DNA from 2 places in the Serratia sp. ID 25-353 genome. Region 2 is predicted to be linked to the other one. Evidence: predicted binding sites of a transcription regulator. Region 2 holds the regulator's gene; the other holds the start of a gene.
What was found. The regulator LexA, encoded in region 2, represses DNA repair genes until DNA is damaged. The targets are predictions, from matches to a motif close to TNCTGTATGTACATACAGNA.
Positions count from the first base shown of each region.

Region 1: the regulator LexA is predicted to act here: its motif matches at 6,258-6,277, upstream of dinB (DNA polymerase IV).

Region 1 covers NZ_CM139236.1:3,301,936-3,310,939, forward strand. The annotation lists gene proB (glutamate 5-kinase) at 1-789, opposite strand, end outside; gene crl (sigma factor-binding protein Crl) at 1,029-1,430, opposite strand; gene frsA (esterase FrsA) at 1,491-2,738, opposite strand; gene gpt (xanthine phosphoribosyltransferase) at 2,880-3,338, opposite strand; gene pepD (beta-Ala-His dipeptidase) at 3,678-5,138, shown strand; gene dinB (DNA polymerase IV) at 5,181-6,242, opposite strand; gene ACYF6X_RS16045 (glycerophosphodiester phosphodiesterase family protein) at 6,425-7,321, shown strand; gene ACYF6X_RS16050 (T6SS effector amidase Tae4 family protein) at 7,836-8,228, shown strand; gene ACYF6X_RS16055 (hypothetical protein) at 8,225-8,434, shown strand; gene ACYF6X_RS16060 (putative T6SS immunity periplasmic lipoprotein) at 8,584-9,003, opposite strand.
Region 2 covers NZ_CM139236.1:4,609,129-4,618,132, forward strand. The annotation lists gene dinF (MATE family efflux transporter DinF) at 286-1,623, opposite strand; gene lexA (transcriptional repressor LexA) at 1,725-2,333, opposite strand; gene ACYF6X_RS22125 (diacylglycerol kinase) at 2,436-2,804, opposite strand; gene plsB (glycerol-3-phosphate 1-O-acyltransferase PlsB) at 2,953-5,418, shown strand; gene ubiA (4-hydroxybenzoate octaprenyltransferase) at 5,485-6,357, opposite strand; gene ubiC (chorismate lyase) at 6,375-6,890, opposite strand; gene ACYF6X_RS22145 (MFS transporter) at 7,283-8,662, shown strand; gene ACYF6X_RS22150 (LacI family DNA-binding transcriptional regulator) at 8,687-9,004, shown strand, end outside.

The DNA of each region.
Region 1 (9,004 bases), 1.3 Mb from region 2:
TTCCAGCGGAGTTTCCAGCGCGTGGAAACGGGTGCCCACCGGTTTGCCTTCGATCACGTCCGCCACCACGCCCGGCTTGCTGCCCGCGGCGATCACCACGTCGATGCCGGCGCGGCAGGCCACGTCGGCCGCCTGCAGCTTGGTGCCCATGCCGCCGGTGCCCAGGCCGGAGACGCTGTCGCCGGCGATGGCGCGCAGCGCGTCGTCGATGCCGTGCACCTCACGGATCAGTTCGGCCTGCGGGTTGTTGCGCGGATCGGCGGTGTAGAGGCCCTGCTGATCGGTCAGCAGCAGCAGTTTGTCGGCCCCGGCCAGAATGGCCGCCAGCGCCGACAGGTTATCGTTGTCGCCCACCTTGATTTCGGCGGTGGCGACGGCGTCGTTCTCATTGATTACCGGCACGATGCGGTTGTCTAGCAGCGCCGTCATGGTGTCGCGCGCATTGAGGAAGCGCTCGCGGTCTTCCAGATCGGCGCGCGTCAGCAGCATCTGCCCGACGTGGATGCCGTAAATGGAGAACAGCTGTTCCCACAGCTGGATCAGCCGGCTCTGCCCTACCGCCGCCAGCAGCTGCTTGGAAGCGATGGTGGCGGGCAACTCGGGGTAGCCCAGGTGTTCGCGCCCGGCGGCGATGGCGCCGGAGGTGACGATGACGATGCGGTGGCCCGCAGCGTGTTGCTGCGCGCACTGGCGCACCAATTCGACGATGTGGGCGCGGTTCAGACGCAGCGATCCGCCGGTCAACACGCTGGTGCCCAATTTCACAACCAATGTCTGGCTGCCGTTCATAGTATTTCTGCCGTGTAATATACCCGTCATCTTTCAAGCTGCAGCGTTGTTGGCTGCACGCACTCACCCCAGTCACTTACCTCAGTAAGCTCCTGGGGATTCCTCCGCTTGCCGCCTAGCCGCAACTCGAAAGCTATAGGGTATGATGAGAATAAGGGTGCAAAGGTCTTTGTAACAGGAGAGACGCGTTATGCCAACAGGCACAACGCGAAATCAGCACAATACGTGGTCAAACGGGGTCAGGCGGAGAGTTTGATCAGTTTTTCTTTGAAATCGTCGGCGGGTTCCAGCCCCAGCTCCATGGTCGCCAGCAGCTCGCCCAGGCGGCGATGGAAGTCGCGTAGGGTGTCTTCCAGCTTGGCACTCACTTCATCATCCTTAATGTTTTGCGCCGTCCAGTCGCCTTCCTTGTCGAACAGGCCGAATTGGTACGAATAGGTGAAGCGCGCCTCTTCCGCCTGCAGCTCCATCCACCAGCCCCAGAACTCACGCTTCTCCGGAGCGGGCTTTACATTGACGCAGACGGCCAAACAATCAAAGAAAAAACGGTCGTTTTCACATTGCCCTTCACGCAGGTACGGCCCCAAGCTGGCAAAACGTTTCATTAGTCGGCTTTTAGGGTGACCACTCGGTAACGTCATTCTCTAACCTCCTCAATGTAGACCACTCTTTTTAACAAACTGTTAAAATTTAGCAACTAATTAACGCATTTTGTCCCTCAGCCAACCGGACATCTGCAGCAACGCCCGGTGGAAGCTGTCGTAAACCGGGGTGCGCGGGATGGCGACCAGCTTGCCGCTCACCGAGGAGGTGACGATCAGCTGCGACTCTTCTTTCGGGCTGAGCGTATCGCGCTCCCAGTAGCCGGAGATCATCGGCGTCGGGCAACGGCGCCCCAGCAACCCCTGCATTTTCAGCGAGTAGCTGTTCAGCTCCACCTTCAGCACGTTGTCCGAGGCGTTAGCCATGCCCATGCGGCTGGCCAGCACGTCCATATACATGTCCGGCACGTTCAACTGGGTGCTGCTGTCACACAGCAGGCGATGCACCACCGGCCCCAGGCAGGCCACGCCGCGCAGCCGCTGCGGCTCCAGGTAGGCCAGCCGCACCGCCACGTTGGCGCCGAAACGGAAGCCGAAGGCGCTCACCCGCTGATGATCCACCCACGGCACCGAGGCCAGCTGGATCAGCACCTGTTGGTGCAGGTAGCTGGAGTCCTGCGTCAGCTTCCACTTGCAGGAGGAGCCGATCGACGGCATATCGAGCGTCAGCATGGCGATGCCGTGCGGCGCCAGGTAGTCACGGAACAGGCGGTGGTAGTCGGTCTGCAGCGTGTCGAGGCTGCCGCACATCAGCACCGTCGGGAACGGCGCCTCGCCCTTCTCCGGCATGTGCAGGAAGCCGGTGACGCTGGCGCCGCCTTCGATGCGAAACTCCAGCTCTTTCAGCTGATACGGCAGCAGCAGCGCCGCCTCTTCGTAAGCGCGGTTGGCGAGCATCTCCGCCTGTTCGGCCAGCTCGTCGCCCTTCAGGTGCGGGTAACCGGCGATGCTGTACAGGCTCGCGGCCTTCAGCCAGTATTCGCCGCCGAGCAGCGGATCCTGCTGTTCCGTCGCCCGCTGCTGCCACTGCATACCCTGATGGATCCACTCGTAGATCCAGTTGCCGTTGCGGTAGCCCACCACGGTATCCAGCCGCTGCGGATTGCTGCGCTCGGCGTCGGAGGCGGCGATGCGCGCCAGCACTTCGTGGATTTCGATCGGGCTGACGCCGCGCCAGGCCCACAGCAGCGGATTCAGCATGCGGTACCAGCTGCCGGTAGTGTCGCCTTCCAATGCGGAATGCATGGCGGCGCTCACTTTGTTGCGCGCGCGCAGCACCAGCGTCGAGGTTTCAGGGTGTTTGAATTTGGGCTTGAAAAGAATTTCAGAAAGGTTGGCCTGTGCCATGGTAACAACAGCCTCCGTAAATCTGGCGATAGGCCGCAAAAGGCCTACTTAACTGGAGGTAGTGTACCTAACTCTGGCGGGATAAACCAAGATAACGCAAACGCCCGGCATAACCGGGCGTTGACTTGGAGCTGGCTGGGCTTAACGGCCGCCGATCGGCGGAACAAAGCTGACGCCCATGTCCCACGGCTGTTCGATCCAGGTATCCTGCGGGATGTCGACCACGTAGTCGTCCACCAGCGGACGGCCCGCCGGTTTGGCGAAGATGGTGACGAAATGCGCTTTCGGGTACATATCTCGGATCGCTTTCGCGGTGCCGCCGGTATCCACCAGATCGTCCACGACGATGAAGCCTTCACCGTCGCCTTCGGCGCGCTTGAGCACTTTCATTTCGCGCTGGTTGTCATGGTCGTAGCTGGAAATGCAGACGGTATCCACATGACGGATGCCCAATTCGCGCGCCAGCAGAGCCGCCGGCACCAGGCCGCCGCGGCTTACGGCAATGATGCCCGTCCATTTGTCGGCAGGCAGCAGGCGGTGCGCCAGCTTGCGTGCGTGCATCTGCAGCATATCCCAGGTAACAACGTATTTTTCGCTCATAGAATCGTGTCCCAGCCGGCTGGTGAAGCGGCTTACTTTATAGTTCAGGGGAAAAAAGGTTGCGCGAGATTATAGAGACTGACCGCGTTGAATTCCAGTTGTACCGAGGAAAACCTCGCGATTTCCGCCATGCGGCTTTTCGGTGATTGATGCTGAAAAAGCGAACATTCCCGCAGCGAAGCCGTGTGATCAAGCGCTTAAACCGCACAATACGGTGCGCGCACCGCCGGAAATAAAGTGATATTCTCTGGTGATCGTGCCACGACGCACAGATACCCGCTCACCTCAACCGCGCGGCACGCCCGTCCTGTCGGAGCCTGCCGTCACAGGAGACTTATAGTGTCTGAATTGTCTCAGCTTTCGCCACAGCCGCTGTGGGATATTTTCGCCAAGATCTGTTCTATCCCGCATCCTTCTTATCATGAAGAAGCGCTGGCGCAGCACATCCTCACCTGGGCCAAAGAAAAGAACCTGCACGCCGAGCGCGATCAGGTCGGCAATATCCTGCTGCGCAAGCCGGCCACCAAAGGCATGGAAAACCGCAAGCCGGTTGCGCTGCAGGCGCACCTGGACATGGTGCCGCAAAAGAATAACGACACCGTACACGACTTCGCCAAGGATCCGATCCAGCCTTATATCGCCGGCGAGTGGGTGAAAGCGCGCGGCACCACGCTGGGCGCCGACAACGGCATCGGCATGGCCTCCGCCCTGGCGGTGCTGGCCGACGACAGCGTTGAGCACGGCCCGCTGGAAGTGCTGCTGACCATGACCGAAGAAGCAGGCATGGACGGCGCCTTCGGGCTGCAGCCGAACTGGCTGCAGGCGGACATCCTGATCAATACCGACTCCGAAGAAGAAGGCGAAATCTACATGGGTTGCGCCGGTGGTATCGACTTCATCACTACCCTGCCGCTGCAGCGCGAAGCGGTGCCGGCCGGTTACCAAACCCTGAAGCTGACCCTCAAGGGCCTGAAAGGCGGCCACTCCGGCGCCGAGATCCACGTCGGGCTGGGCAATGCCAACAAGCTGCTGGCACGCTTCCTGTTCGCCCATGCGGCGGCGCTGAACCTGCGCGTGCTGGATCTGAACGGCGGCACCCTGCGCAACGCCATCCCGCGTGAAGCCTCCGCGGTGGTTGCGGTGCCGGCAGACAAGGCCGACGCGCTGAAAGCGCTGAGCCAGGAGTTTCTGGCCGTGCTGCAGAACGAACTTTCCGCCAAAGAGAAGAACATCACCGTGCTGCTGGAGCCGACCACCAGCGCTTCGCAGGCGCTGAGCGCCGACAGCCAGCAGCGCTTCCTGGCGCTGCTGAACGGCACGCCGAACGGCGTGATCCGCATGAGCGACGCGGTGAAAGGCGTGGTGGAAACCTCGCTGAACGTCGGCGTGGTCACCACCAGCGAAAACGAAGCGGAAATCATCTGCCTGATCCGCTCCCTGATCGACAGCGGCAAAGACTACGTGGTCGAGATGCTGACCGCGCTGGGCCAGCTGGCCGGCGCCAAAGTGGCGCCGAAGGGCGGCTACCCGGGCTGGCAGCCGGATGCCGACTCGCCGGTGATGCACCTGGTGCGCGAGCTGTATCAGGATCTGTTCGACAAGACGCCGAACATCATGGTGATCCACGCTGGTCTGGAATGCGGTCTGTTCAAAAAGCCGTATCCAAACATGGACATGGTATCGATCGGGCCCACCATCACCGGCCCGCACTCGCCGGATGAGCAGGTGCATATCGAAAGCGTCGGTCTGTACTGGAAGCTGCTGACCTCGCTGCTGAAAGCGATCCCTGAGCGCGCGTAAGCTGCGCGCTTAACGCAAAAAGCCGGCGAGTCGCCGGCTTTTTTATTCCCAAGGCAGCGCCAACTGCCGCTCCAACTGCGGATCGAGCAGCGTCACATGCAGCCCCACCAGCCGCACGCCACGCCCTTCGCGCCGCTCGCGCCACGCCTGCCGCGCCACCTCCAGCAAATCCTGCCGATTCAACACCGGGAACACGTGCTCCTGGGTGGTTTGCTGAAAATCCTGAAACTTCAGCTTCACGCCCTGCCGGGCGATGTGCAGATCCGGTTTGACCTTGCGCAGCCGCATCTCCAGCTCGGGATAGAGTTTGTCGATAATCAGCGTTTCGCAGTCTTCCCAGTCGTGAATATCTTCCGCCAGCGTGCGCTCCACCCCCACCGATTTGCGCAGCCGCTCAGGAGAGATTTCGCGCCGATCGATGCCCTGACACCGCTCCCACAGCACCCGGCCGAACTTGCCGAAGCGCTTGAGCAACTGCGCCAAATCGTATTGCTGCACGTCGGCGCAGGTGATAAGCCCCACGTCCTCCAGCCGCTTGGCGGTCACCTTGCCGACGCCGGGGATCTTGCTGAGCGGCAGCTGTTGCAAAAACGCCGGCACCTGCGCCGGCGTGATCACGTACTGCCCGTTCGGCTTGTTCATCTCGGAGGCGATTTTGGCAAGAAACTTGATTGGCGCGATACCGGCCGACGCGGTGAGGTTCAGCTCGTCGGCGATAGCCTGGCGGATTTCCTGGGCGATCAGCGTCGCCGAACCGTTGCATTGCGGGCTGTCGGTCACGTCAAGATAGGCCTCGTCGAGCGACAGCGGCTCGATCAACGGGGTATAGCGAGCGAAGATTTCGCGGATGTGCAGCGAGGCCTCTTTGTAGGCCGCCATGCGCCCCGGCAGCAGGGTGAGATGCGGGCACAGCTTGAGCGCCATCGCCGTGGACATGGCGCTGTGCACGCCGTAGCGCCGCGCCGGGTAGTTGGCGGTGCTGATCACCCCACGCCGATCGGCGCTGCCGCCAATCGCCAGCGGGATATCGCGCAGGCTGGGATCGTCGCGCATTTCCACCGCCGCGAAGAAGCAGTCCATATCGACATGAATGATTTTACGCATCGCACCCTCCAGTGACACTGTATAAGTATACAGTTAGATACCGAAAGCTCAAGGCCGCAGGGTTCGATGAAAGCGCCGTTTCCGCCAGATATTTCCGCGTTGTTAAAAAAGCTTAATTTTTCAATAGTATGATTTCCGTATCCCGTGCGGCTCACCACAACGATAATGACAAGGTACCCAACATGATCAGATTTTCTCATTGGCTGCTGGCTTCCGCGCTATCCCTTAGCGCACTGGCGGCCAGCGCCGCCACCGGTCACGCGCCGGCGATCGTCGCCCACCGCGGCGGCACCGCCGATGCGCCGGAGAACACCCGCATCGCCATCGAAACCGCGCTGAAAAACGGCGCCGACGCCATCTGGATCACCCTGCAAGCATCCAAAGACGGCGTCATCGTGCTGTATCGCCCTTCGGATCTGAAAACATTGACCAACCGGCAGGGCCCGGTTTCTGCCTATACCGCCGCGCAGCTGGCCGAGACCGACGCCGGCTGGGCCTTCGCCAGGGGGGATGCGCACCCGTTCCGCGGCCAGGGTATCGGCATTCCCCGGCTCGACGACGTGCTTAAAGCGTTTCCTCACGTCACCTTTTATCTGGACATCAAATCCCCGGACGCCGATCCGGCGCAGTTTGGCCAGGCGCTGCTGGCGACGCTGGAAAGCACCGACAGCCTGCACCGCACCCGCGTCTACTCCACCGACGCCAAATACCTGCAGGCGCTGCCGCCGGCTATCCCACGCTTCGAAAGCCGCGACGAGACCCGCACGCTGCTGGCTAACGTCACCATGGCGCACCAGTGCGACGTCAAACCGGACAACCGGCAGCCGCGCTGGTACGGGCTGGAGTTGAAGCGCGAGGTGGAAGTGGTGGAGAAATATACCCTCGGCGAAGGGCGTTCGAAGGCATTTCTCACCTGGGATAAAGAGTCGATGGACTGCTTCCGCTCGCAGGGCCCGGCGCACATCATCCTGTTCGGCGTCAACTCGCCGCAAGAGTATCAGCAGGCGCTGGCGCTGGGCGCCGACGGCGTGATGGTCAACTCACCGGCCGAGGCAAAAAGCTTCCGCAAGGCGAAATAACAATAGAACACCGGAGAAAATCTGAGGAAATGGGGATACTCACGCTCCCCAATGAAGGGAATTTCTCCGGGATTTCACGATCAATCAATATTAATATTTTATTTTTTATCAATTAAATATATTAAAAATAAAACGTATAGCCACATAATATTCGGTGCATAAATATCCTCTTCTCATAATGCGATCAACGTCTATTTTTCGAACAAAACATCACCATTAGTGACGACAATACTCTAGGATCTGGCCATCTTTGGAAACACGCCAACAATCAGTCTTTCTTAGACTTTTCTAAATAGCACCTCCACTCATCTAAATAGCTCTACGGGTATCAACATATGTTATGGCATCGGAGGGCTAGAGAATAATGGAATGATTTAAAAGGAATTATATGTCGATAACTTTTAACAAACTTTAGGAAAAACATCCTCAAATCAATGGGGATGAGTATCCATGCCGCACTGCCCATGGTGATAAAGCCTTTGATGATCAGTGTGCTATACGCATCGGTGCAGCTTTGGTTCATTGTGGGTATGATGTCAGTAAATTGTCAGGCGTGAACTTTTGTTGGTTACACAAGAAAAGTGAGGGCCATATTTTGCGTGCTGAAGAACTGGCAAATGCATTAGCACGAACACCGATACCGGGGCTAGGATGCATGGTAAAAGTCACACCCAACCAGTTTGAGCGGGTGCTGAAAGGCAAAACCGGCATTATCTTTTTTAAAGATTACTGGCTGCGAGGGAATGAAAACTTTCGCAATCGCTCGGGAGATCATATAGATCTGTGGAATGGTTCTCGTTTAACCACACTATCGAGCTATTTTCGTATTCAATGGGGGCTTTCTTGGGATGGACGTTTTAGCGATTTCTTTAAATCAAAAGAAGTCTGGTTCTGGCAGGTGATATGAAACGGATAGCAGCAATTATTGCCGGTGCGATAATAGGTATCGGCCTCATGCTCCTGGCTTTTCCCTTTCTCTCAGACTGGATTATTGGCCACGTTGAGGGCGAGGATCAGATGTCGGCTAACTTCGAGTTGCTGGCGATTGGCCTAGTGTTGTGCTGTTTCGTGGGAGGTTCACTCGGCAACCTAGCCTATTCCAAAAGCAAATAACCCCTCATAAATGAATGCGGTAACATATTTTTGAACACTGATGCCTTACATAGATATGAAAAACTTCCGCAAAGCGAAATAAATAACCGGCTAACGGCATAAGGCGGTTCGACAAACTCGCCTTATGCCTGTCTGACTTTCAACGCCCATTAGTGGACAGGAACCACCTGGATGGTGCCATTTTCATTGCGTACACTAAACCCTGCCCCAAATAGCCGGGCGGCAGGCTCAAGACCTTTACTTCGTTTATCCCGCGACAACAGCGTCACCGATACCCCGTAAGACTTCCCGTCTTCGAATTTATAGTTATCGTCGGGAATACACGTAGCCGCAGTGACCACAGGCATCTCGTTATCCGCGAAGTTCTTGCCGAAGATAGCGTTGGCGTTGCCGATTTCTTCGATAATGACACCGGCCAACCGCTCGTCCCCTTCAGGTTGAACCCGCACACAAACGTGGTTATCAACGACAGTGACGTTGGCCGCGTAGTTCTTTGGCCTCGGATCGTTCATGTGCATGCAGCTGGCAAGCAGCAAAGTCAGCGTTCCAGCCAAAAAAATGCGGTTCATC
Region 2 (9,004 bases):
GATCCCTGTCGCCGGTCGGGGTTAACCAGAAATTTTTCTGGCCGATACTCCCTTCACCTTAAGGAATATCGCTCCCATTCATTCGCCAGCCACATGATTCATTCTAGTTAAATATGGAAATAAAAAAGCCAAATATCAGAATAAAAAACCATTAAGAAACAAAATAAAAACAAAAAACGCTAATAAACAACAAGCTAACGCAAAAATGCCAGGGTTGAAAACATGTAAGCAAAAGTGAACAAAAACATAAATAAAATTAATAAATAACCCAGCACAGCGTCCGTTCTAGCGAGCGGTAAACCAGCTGCCGCGCACCTGATGACGATGCCAAATCCAGCCCAACGCCAGGCCGCGCAGCGCCAGAAACACCGCCAGCGCCAGCCAAAGCCCGTGGTTGCCAAACAGCGGTATGCTAAACAGCGCCAGGCCGTATCCCACCGCGGCCACCGCCATGCTGTTGCGCATCTCGGCGCCGCGCGTGGCGCCGATAAACATGCCGTCCAGCAAATAGCACCATACCCCGACCAGCGGCAGAATGACCTGCCACGGTAAATAGTGGGCGGCCAACGCACGCAGCTCCGGCAAGGAGGTCAACGCCGCCACGATCTGCTGGCCGGTAACGGCATACGCCAGGCCAAAGGCCAACGCGACCAGCCCCGCCTGTCTGCAGGCCGCATGCCACACCTTGCGCAGTTGGCTGTCGTCCCGGGCACCGTAGGCGTGGCCCGAATGGGCCTCCACCGCATAAGCGAAGCCGTCGAGCGCATAGGCGGTGAACGTCAGCAGATTCATCAATACCGCATTGACCGCCACCACCTCGCTTCCCAGGCGAGCGCCGAAAATGGTCAGCGACGCAAAGCACAGTTGCAGCAACAGTGAACGCAGCATGATGTCGCGGTTGAGCGCCAGTAGCCGACGCAGATCGCCACGCCAGGCCTGGCGCAGCATCGGCAGGGTAATACCGCGCAGGCGCATCACCCGCCACGCCAGCCACAGGCCGAGCAGCAGCGTGGCGTATTCGGCGATGGCGGTTGCCGCCGCTGCCCCCCGCACGTTCCAGCCCAGGCCCATCACCAGCCAGATATCCAGCACGATGTTCAGCAGGTTGCCGACGATCAGCAGGATCACCGGCGCGCGCACATACTGCACGCCGAGCAGCCAACCCAACAGCACCAGATTAGCCAGCGCCGCCGGGGCGCTCAGCCAGCGGATTTCAAGAAAACGCCGCGCCTGTTCCAGCACCTCGCCATTGCCACCGACGATCTGCAGCGCCAGTTCGATCAGCGGATACCGCAGCAGGACGATCGCCACCCCGGCCAGCAGCGCCAGCACCAGCGGTTGCATAAAGGCGCGCGCCAGCGCCTGCGGGTTCTGTGCCCCCAGCGCCTGCGCCGCCAGACCGGTGGTGCTCATGCGCAGGAACAACAGCAGCATGAACAGGAAGCTGGTCGCCACCGCGCCGATCGCGACGCCCCCCAGGTAGATCGGGCTGTCGAGGTGGCCGATCACCGCAGTGTCCACCAACCCGAGCAGCGGTACGGTGATATTGGAAAAAATCATCGGCAGGGCCAGGCGCCACAGGGCTTTATCGGTGTCGCTGGTGAAGGCGGAAATCAAGCGCATGATGAGACGTTCCCGTAGCAGTGGCGAAGGGCAAAATCAGAAACAAAAACGCCCCAGAACAGGGGCGATTGATACAAGAGGCGGCACTGAGGGGGCAGCGATTAAATCCAGTCGCCGTTGCGGATCACGCCGACCGCCAGCCCTTCGATAGTGAAATTCTGCTGACGCAGATCGACCACAATCGGTTGGAATTCGTTGTTCTCCGGCAGCAGCTCGACCACGTTGCCGTGTTTTTTCAGGCGCTTGACCGTCACTTCGTCTTCGATGCGCGCCACCACGACCTGGCCGTTGCGCACGTCTTGGGTTTTATGCACCGCCAGCAGATCGCCGTCCAGAATGCCGATGTCGCGCATCGACATGCCGTTCACCCGCAGCAGGAAATCGGCGCTCGGTTTAAACAGGGAAGGATCAACCTGGTAGTGCCCTTCGATGTGCTGCTGCGCCAGCAGCGGCTCGCCGGCGGCGACGCGGCCGATCAGCGGCAGCCCTTCTTCTTCTTCCATCAGCAGGCGGATACCGCGCGAGGCACCGGAGACGATTTCGATCACGCCTTTGCGTGCCAGCGCCTTCAGGTGTTCTTCGGCGGCGTTAGGCGAACGGAACCCCAGACGCATCGCGATCTCGGCACGCGTTGGCGGCATGCCCGTTTGCGAAATATGATCGCGAATCAGATCGTAGACCTCTTGCTGTCTGGTAGTTAGTGCTTTCATTCCGCCCCCTGTTTGTTTATACAGTCTTGCTGTGAGTATATACAGGTAAGCGCGGATTGGGAACCGAAGAATAAATAAAAATCAGTCAGTAGGCGCCTTTCGTCAGCCAAAATGCTGCCATAAGACCGTGCCCCAAACGAACAGCGCCAGCACGATCGCCAGTGACACCGCCGCCGATCCCATGTCCTTGGCCCGGCCGGACAGCTCGTGATGTTCGCTGCCGATCCGATCCACCACCGCCTCGATCGCGCTGTTCAGGATCTCGACGATCATCACCAGCGCTACCGATCCGATCAATAAAATGCGCGCTATCGCACCCACATCCAGCCAGACAGCCAGTATGATAGCCAGAAGGGTGACCACCAGTTCCTGGCGGAACGCCGCTTCGTGTTGCCAGGCGGCGGAAAGCCCTTTATAGGAATAGCCGGCGGCCTTGATGATGCGGGTCAGTCCGGTTGCTTGGTTTGCCATGTTTTCGTGCCTTTCTCAGAGGTCGGTCATAATAAAAAGAGTCTAGAACAGTCCGCGCTGACGGCTCTCGGTTTTCGAACACCACAGATCTGCTACCCAGTTTCTGGTATGCTTGCGGCGCATTGCTAACAAGAGGCTTCACGTTGTTATGTCAGGTTGGCGTAAAATTTATTATAAAATATTGAATTTACCACTTAAATTGTTGGTAAGAAGTAAGGTCATCCCTTCAGATCCGGTTACCGAGCTAGGGTTGGATCCCTCACGGCCGATTCTGTATGTTTTACCTTACAATTCCAAGGCGGATTTGCTGACGCTGCGCACCCAGTGCCTGGCGCAGGATCTGCCCGATCCGCTCAACTCGCTGGAGATCGACGGCACCGTGCTGCCGAGCTACGTGTTCATTCACGACGGCCCGCGCGTGTTCCGCTATTACACCCCGAAAGAAGAGTCGGTAAAGCTGTTCCACGACTATCTGGATCTGCATCGCAGCAATCCGGATCTCGACATTCAGATGCTGCCGGTTTCGGTGATGTTCGGCCGCTCGCCGGGCCGCGAAGGCCACGGCACGCCGCACCTGCGTCTGTTGAATGGCGTGCAGAAATTCTTCGCCGTGCTGTGGCTCGGCCGCGACAGCTTCGTGCGTTTCTCCAACACCGTTTCGCTGCGCCGCATGGCCACCGAGCACGGCACGGATAAAACCATCGCGCAGAAACTGGCGCGCGTGGCGCGCATGCACTTCTCGCGTCAGCGCCTGGCCGCGGTAGGCCCGAGCCTGCCGGCCCGTCAGGATCTGTTCAACAAGCTGTTGGCGTCCAAAGCGATCGAAAAAGCGGTCGAGGACGAGGCCCGCAGCAAGAAGATCTCGCACGAGAAAGCCCAGCAGAACGCCATCGCGCTGATGGAAGAGATCGCCGCCGATTTCTCCTACGAAACCGTGCGCCTGTCCGACCGCGTGCTGAGCTGGACCTGGAACCGGTTGTATCAGGGCATCAACGTCACCAACGCCGAGCGCGTGCGCCAACTGGCGCAGGACGGCCACGAGATCGTCTACGTGCCCTGCCACCGCAGCCACATGGACTATCTGCTGCTGTCCTACGTGTTGTATCACCAGGGCCTGGTGCCGCCACACATCGCCGCCGGCATCAACCTCAACTTCTGGCCGGCCGGCCCGATCTTCCGTCGCCTGGGCGCGTTCTTCATCCGCCGCACCTTCAAGGGCAACAAGCTCTACTCGACGGTGTTCCGCGAATACCTCGGCGAGCTGTTCACCCGCGGTTACTCGGTGGAATACTTCGTGGAAGGCGGCCGTTCCCGCACCGGGCGCCTGCTGGAACCGAAGACCGGCACCCTGTCGATGACCATCCAGGCGATGCTGCGCGGCGGCACCCGTCCGATCACGCTGGTGCCGATCTACATCGGTTACGAGCACGTGATGGAAGTGGGCACCTATGCCAAAGAGCTGCGTGGCGCCACCAAGGAAAAAGAGAGCCTGCTGCAAATGCTGCGCGGCCTGCGCAAGCTGCGCAATCTGGGCCAGGGTTACGTCAACTTCGGCGAACCGCTGCCATTGACGGCTTACCTCAACCAGAACGTGCCGCAGTGGCGCGAGTCGATCGATCCGATCGAAGCCCAGCGCCCAAGCTGGCTGACGCCGACGGTCAACGATCTGGCCGGCCAGATCATGGTGCGTATCAACAACGCCGCCGCGGCCAACGCCATGAACCTGTGTTCCACCGCGCTGCTGGCCTCGCGCCAGCGTTCGCTGACCCGCGAACAGCTGGTCGAACAGCTGGAGTGCTACCTGCAGCTGATGCGCAATGCGCCTTACGCGCGTGACGTCACCGTGCCGACGCAAACGCCGGACGAGCTGCTGGATCACGCGCTGAACATGAACAAGTTCGAGGTGGAAAAGGACAACATCGGCGACATCATCATCCTGCCGCGTGAGCAGGCGGTGCTGATGACCTATTACCGTAACAACATCCACCACCTGCTGGTGCTGCCGTCGCTGATCGCCAGCATCGTAATGCATCACCGCCGGGTGTCGCGCGCCGAGCTGCTGCGCCAGATCGGCATGATCTACCCGATGCTGAAAGCCGAGCTGTTCCTGCATAACGACAAGGAACAGCTGCCGGAGGTGCTGCGGCCGATGATTGACGAGCTGATCCGTCAACAGTTGATCTGCGACAAAGGCGACGAGCTGGTGCTGAACCCGGCACGCATTCGCCCGCTGCAGCTGCTGGCCGCCGGGGTGCGCGAAACCCTGCAACGCTACGCCATCACCATGTCGATCCTCAGCGCTAACCCGAGCATCAACCGCGGCGCGCTGGAGAAAGAGAGCCGCATCATGGCGCAACGTCTGTCGGTGCTGCACGGCATCAACGCGCCGGAGTTCTTCGACAAGGCGGTGTTCTCCACCCTGGTGGCGACGCTGCGCGAAGAAGGCTATATCAACGACAGCGGCGATGCGATCCGCGAGCACACCCTCGAGGTGTACAACATGCTGAGCGATCTGATCACGCCGGAAATCAAGCTGACCATCGAAAGCGTCAACATGCCGGAAGAGACCAACGTCCTGCCGCAGGCCGATGCGGAAGAAGAGCAAGACGAGTGATTTCACCCGGCGCGGAAATACAAAAGGCACCCCACGGGGTGCCTTTTTTCTTGCGAAGAGGAATCGTTACGCCGGCAGATAGCTCAGCGCGATGCCGATAAATACCACCAGCCCGACATAGTTGTTCTGCAGGAAGGCCTTGAAACAGGCCTCGCGCTCGCGGCCGGCGATCTGTTTCTGCTGGTGAATGAACAGCGCGCCCGCCAGCAGCAGCGACCAGTAAAACGCCCCGCCGAGCTGCGCCAGATAACCGACCCACACCAGCAGCAGCAGCGTCGCGAACTGCAGCAGCCCGACGATCAGCTTGTCATAACGGCCGAACAGGATAGCGGTGGATTTGATGCCGATCTTCAGGTCATCGTCACGATCGACCATCGCATACAGCGTGTCGTAGGCCACCGTCCAGCAGATGTTGGCCAGCAGCAGCAGCCAGCAGCTGAGCGGCAGCGATTCGCTGACCGCCGCATAACCCATCGGAATGCCCCAGCCGAACGCGGCGCCCAGCACGAACTGCGGCAGGTTGGTCACCCGCTTCATGAACGGATACATCCAGGCCAGCGCCAGCGCCGCCAGCGACAGCCAGATGGTCATCGCATTGAGCGTCAACACCAGGCAGAACGAGATCAGCACCAGCACCACGAACAGCACCTTGGCCTCTTTCGCGCTCACCCGGCCGCTCGGCATCGGCCGCCCGGCGGTGCGTTTCACGTAGCCGTCCACCGCGCGATCGGCGTAGTCATTCACTACGCAGCCGGCGGCGCGCATCAGGAACACGCCGAGCACGAACACCAACAAAATCGACAGCGGCGGCACGCCTTTCCCGGCCAGCCACAGCGCCCACAGCGTCGGCCACAGCAGCAACAGCGTGCCGATCGGTTTATCAATGCGCATCAAATGGCTGTAAGCCCGCCATTTACTTTGAGTCACGCTTCCCTCCAAGGTCTTGCTCTCCTCTCTTATGCAGGAACCGCTGAATACAGCGGTGAAGCCGGTAAAAACAGTTCGGTCAGCAACAGCGGTTTGCCCGCCAGCCGCAGCCGTGAACGGCGCGCCCACAGCGCGTCCTGTCGGCCGATATGGATATAGTCGCGGGTCAGCTCGCCGCTGCTGAACAGGTAGCGCCCCAGCGGCAGCGTGCCCAGATCCACCAGCGCCTGGTCGGGGCCGGTCAGCGTATTTTCCGGGATCACCGTGCGCCCCAGCAGCCAGGGCTGGTTGTCGCCCAGCAGCACCACTTCGCGCAGCCAATAGCGTGGGCTGTCGGGCAGGTGATTCGCCTCATCGCCCAACGCCTCGCGCGTGACGAAACATTCGCGCTGCGGTTCGACGCGCACCTGGGCGCAATGGCGTTCAAATCGGCGGGTCATGGAGCCTAACTCCATCAGCCAGTCGCTGACGGCGGCGGGCGCCGGAGGATCCTGTTCGGACAGCCACTCCAGCGGCGGCAGGATGGAATCCCTGATGCCAGACATTGCTTTACTCCTCGCCTGAGCCACGACCGGTACGGCGCGACAGACGATACAAACTGTTAACAGGCCCCCATTGTAGCGCAGAAATACGAAAGCGGCAGGCTGATTCGTGGCGAAAACGGCGGTGGCTTCCGCCGGAAAAACCGGGCTCCTGTCATCTTTTTGCCATCCGCGTTCTCTATCTTCGTTCCCCGGCACGATGCCGATTCTGTGATCGCCTGCAAAGTTTCATCTTTGTCGCGTTGTTTTATCTACGCGCGTAGATACTCTGACACCGCAGCGTTGAATCGCCATGCGTCCGACATCATTTGTCGGCACACCTTTGTTGCCGGCACCAGGGAAACCATCTTTAACCGCGCCCCTCAAGGCGCAGCACAAAAGAGGATAGCACTGCCATGAGCGAAACAACGCTTGCCACTCCACAGACCGCCGACACGCTGGCGGCCGATGAACGTCTGGCAACCAAAGAGGGGCGCAGCCAATTTTGGCGCGCCACCTTCTCCTGCTGGCTCGGCACCGCCATGGAATACGTCGATTTCGCGCTGTACGGCCTGGCGGCCGGCATGGTGTTCGGCGACGTGTTCTTCCCCGAGGCCACGCCGCTGGTCGCCCTGCTGGCCAGCTTCGCCACCTACTCCGTCGGCTTCATCGCGCGGCCGATCGGGGCGCTGGTGTTCGGCTGGATCGGCGATCGCAAAGGCCGCCGCGTGGTGCTGATCACCACCGTGGCGCTGATGGGCGTTTCCACCACGCTGATCGGCCTGATCCCGTCCTATGCGCAAATCGGCGTTTGGGCGCCCACCTGCCTGGTGATCCTGCGCTTCGCGCAGGGGTTCGGCGCCGGCGCAGAGCTGTCCGGCGGCGCGGTGATGCTGGCGGAATACGCGCCGGCCAAACAGCGCGGACTGGTAGCGTCGATCATCGCCATCGGCTCCAACAGCGGCACCCTACTGGCATCGCTGGTATGGCTGCTGGTGCTGCAGCTCGACAAGGAAGACCTGATGAGCTGGGGCTGGCGCATTCCGTTCCTCGCCAGCATTCTGATCGCCGGCGTGGCGCTCTATCTGCGTCGCCACGTGCGGGAAACGCCGGTCTTCGAACGCGAGCTGCAGCAAAACCACCAGCGCATGCTGGACGCCGTCCAGGCCGCGCCGGATACGCGCAGCTACCTGCAGCGCACCAAAGCGTTCTGGGTGATGCTCGGCCTGCGCATCGGCGAGAACGGCCCTTCCTACCTGTGCCAGGGCTTTATTGTCGGCTACGTCGCCAAGGTGCTGATGGTCGATAAATCGGTGCCGGCGCTGGCGGTGCTGATCGCCTCGCTGTGCGGTTTTCTGGTGATCCCGCTGGCCGGTTGGCTGTCCGATCGCTTCGGCCGCCGCGTCACCTACCGCGGGTTCTGCCTGCTGCTGGTGCTGTACGCCTTCCCGGCGTTCTGGCTGCTCGACAGCCGTGAACCGGCGATCGTCATCTCGGTGATCGTGGTCGGCATGTGCATCGCGTCGCTGGGGATCTTCGGCGTGCAGGCGGCCTACGGCGTCGAACTGTTCGGCGTGAAGAACCGCTACTCCAAAATGGCGTTCGCCAAGGAACTCGGTTCGATCCTCTCCGGCGGCACCGCGCCGCTGATCGCCACCGCGCTGCTGTCCGGTTTCGGTCACTGGTGGCCTGTCGCCTGCTATTTTGTTGTAATGGCGGCCATCGGCTTAATCACCACCTTCTTTGCTCCCGAAACCCGCGGCCGCGATCTCAACCTGCCGCAGGATGCCGCGTAGCGAGAAGGCGAACAGGACCTCAATGTGGATAATCACTCCGCGCGACGCGTTACCCGCGCCGACGTGGCCCGCGTAGCGGGCACCTCCGTCGCCGTGGTCAGCTATGTGATCAACAACGGCCCGCGCCCGGTGGCGGAAGCCACCCGGCTGCGCGTGCTGGCGGCGATCGAGCAGACCGGCTACCGGCCGAACGACATCGCGCGGGCGCTGGCCTCCGGCAGCACGCAAACCTACGGGCTGGTGGTGCCGGATATTTCCAATCCGTTCTTCGCCACCCTGGCACGGGCGCTGCAGCAGGAAGCCTTCAGCCGCGGCCGCGTACTGCTGCTGGGCGACGCCGGC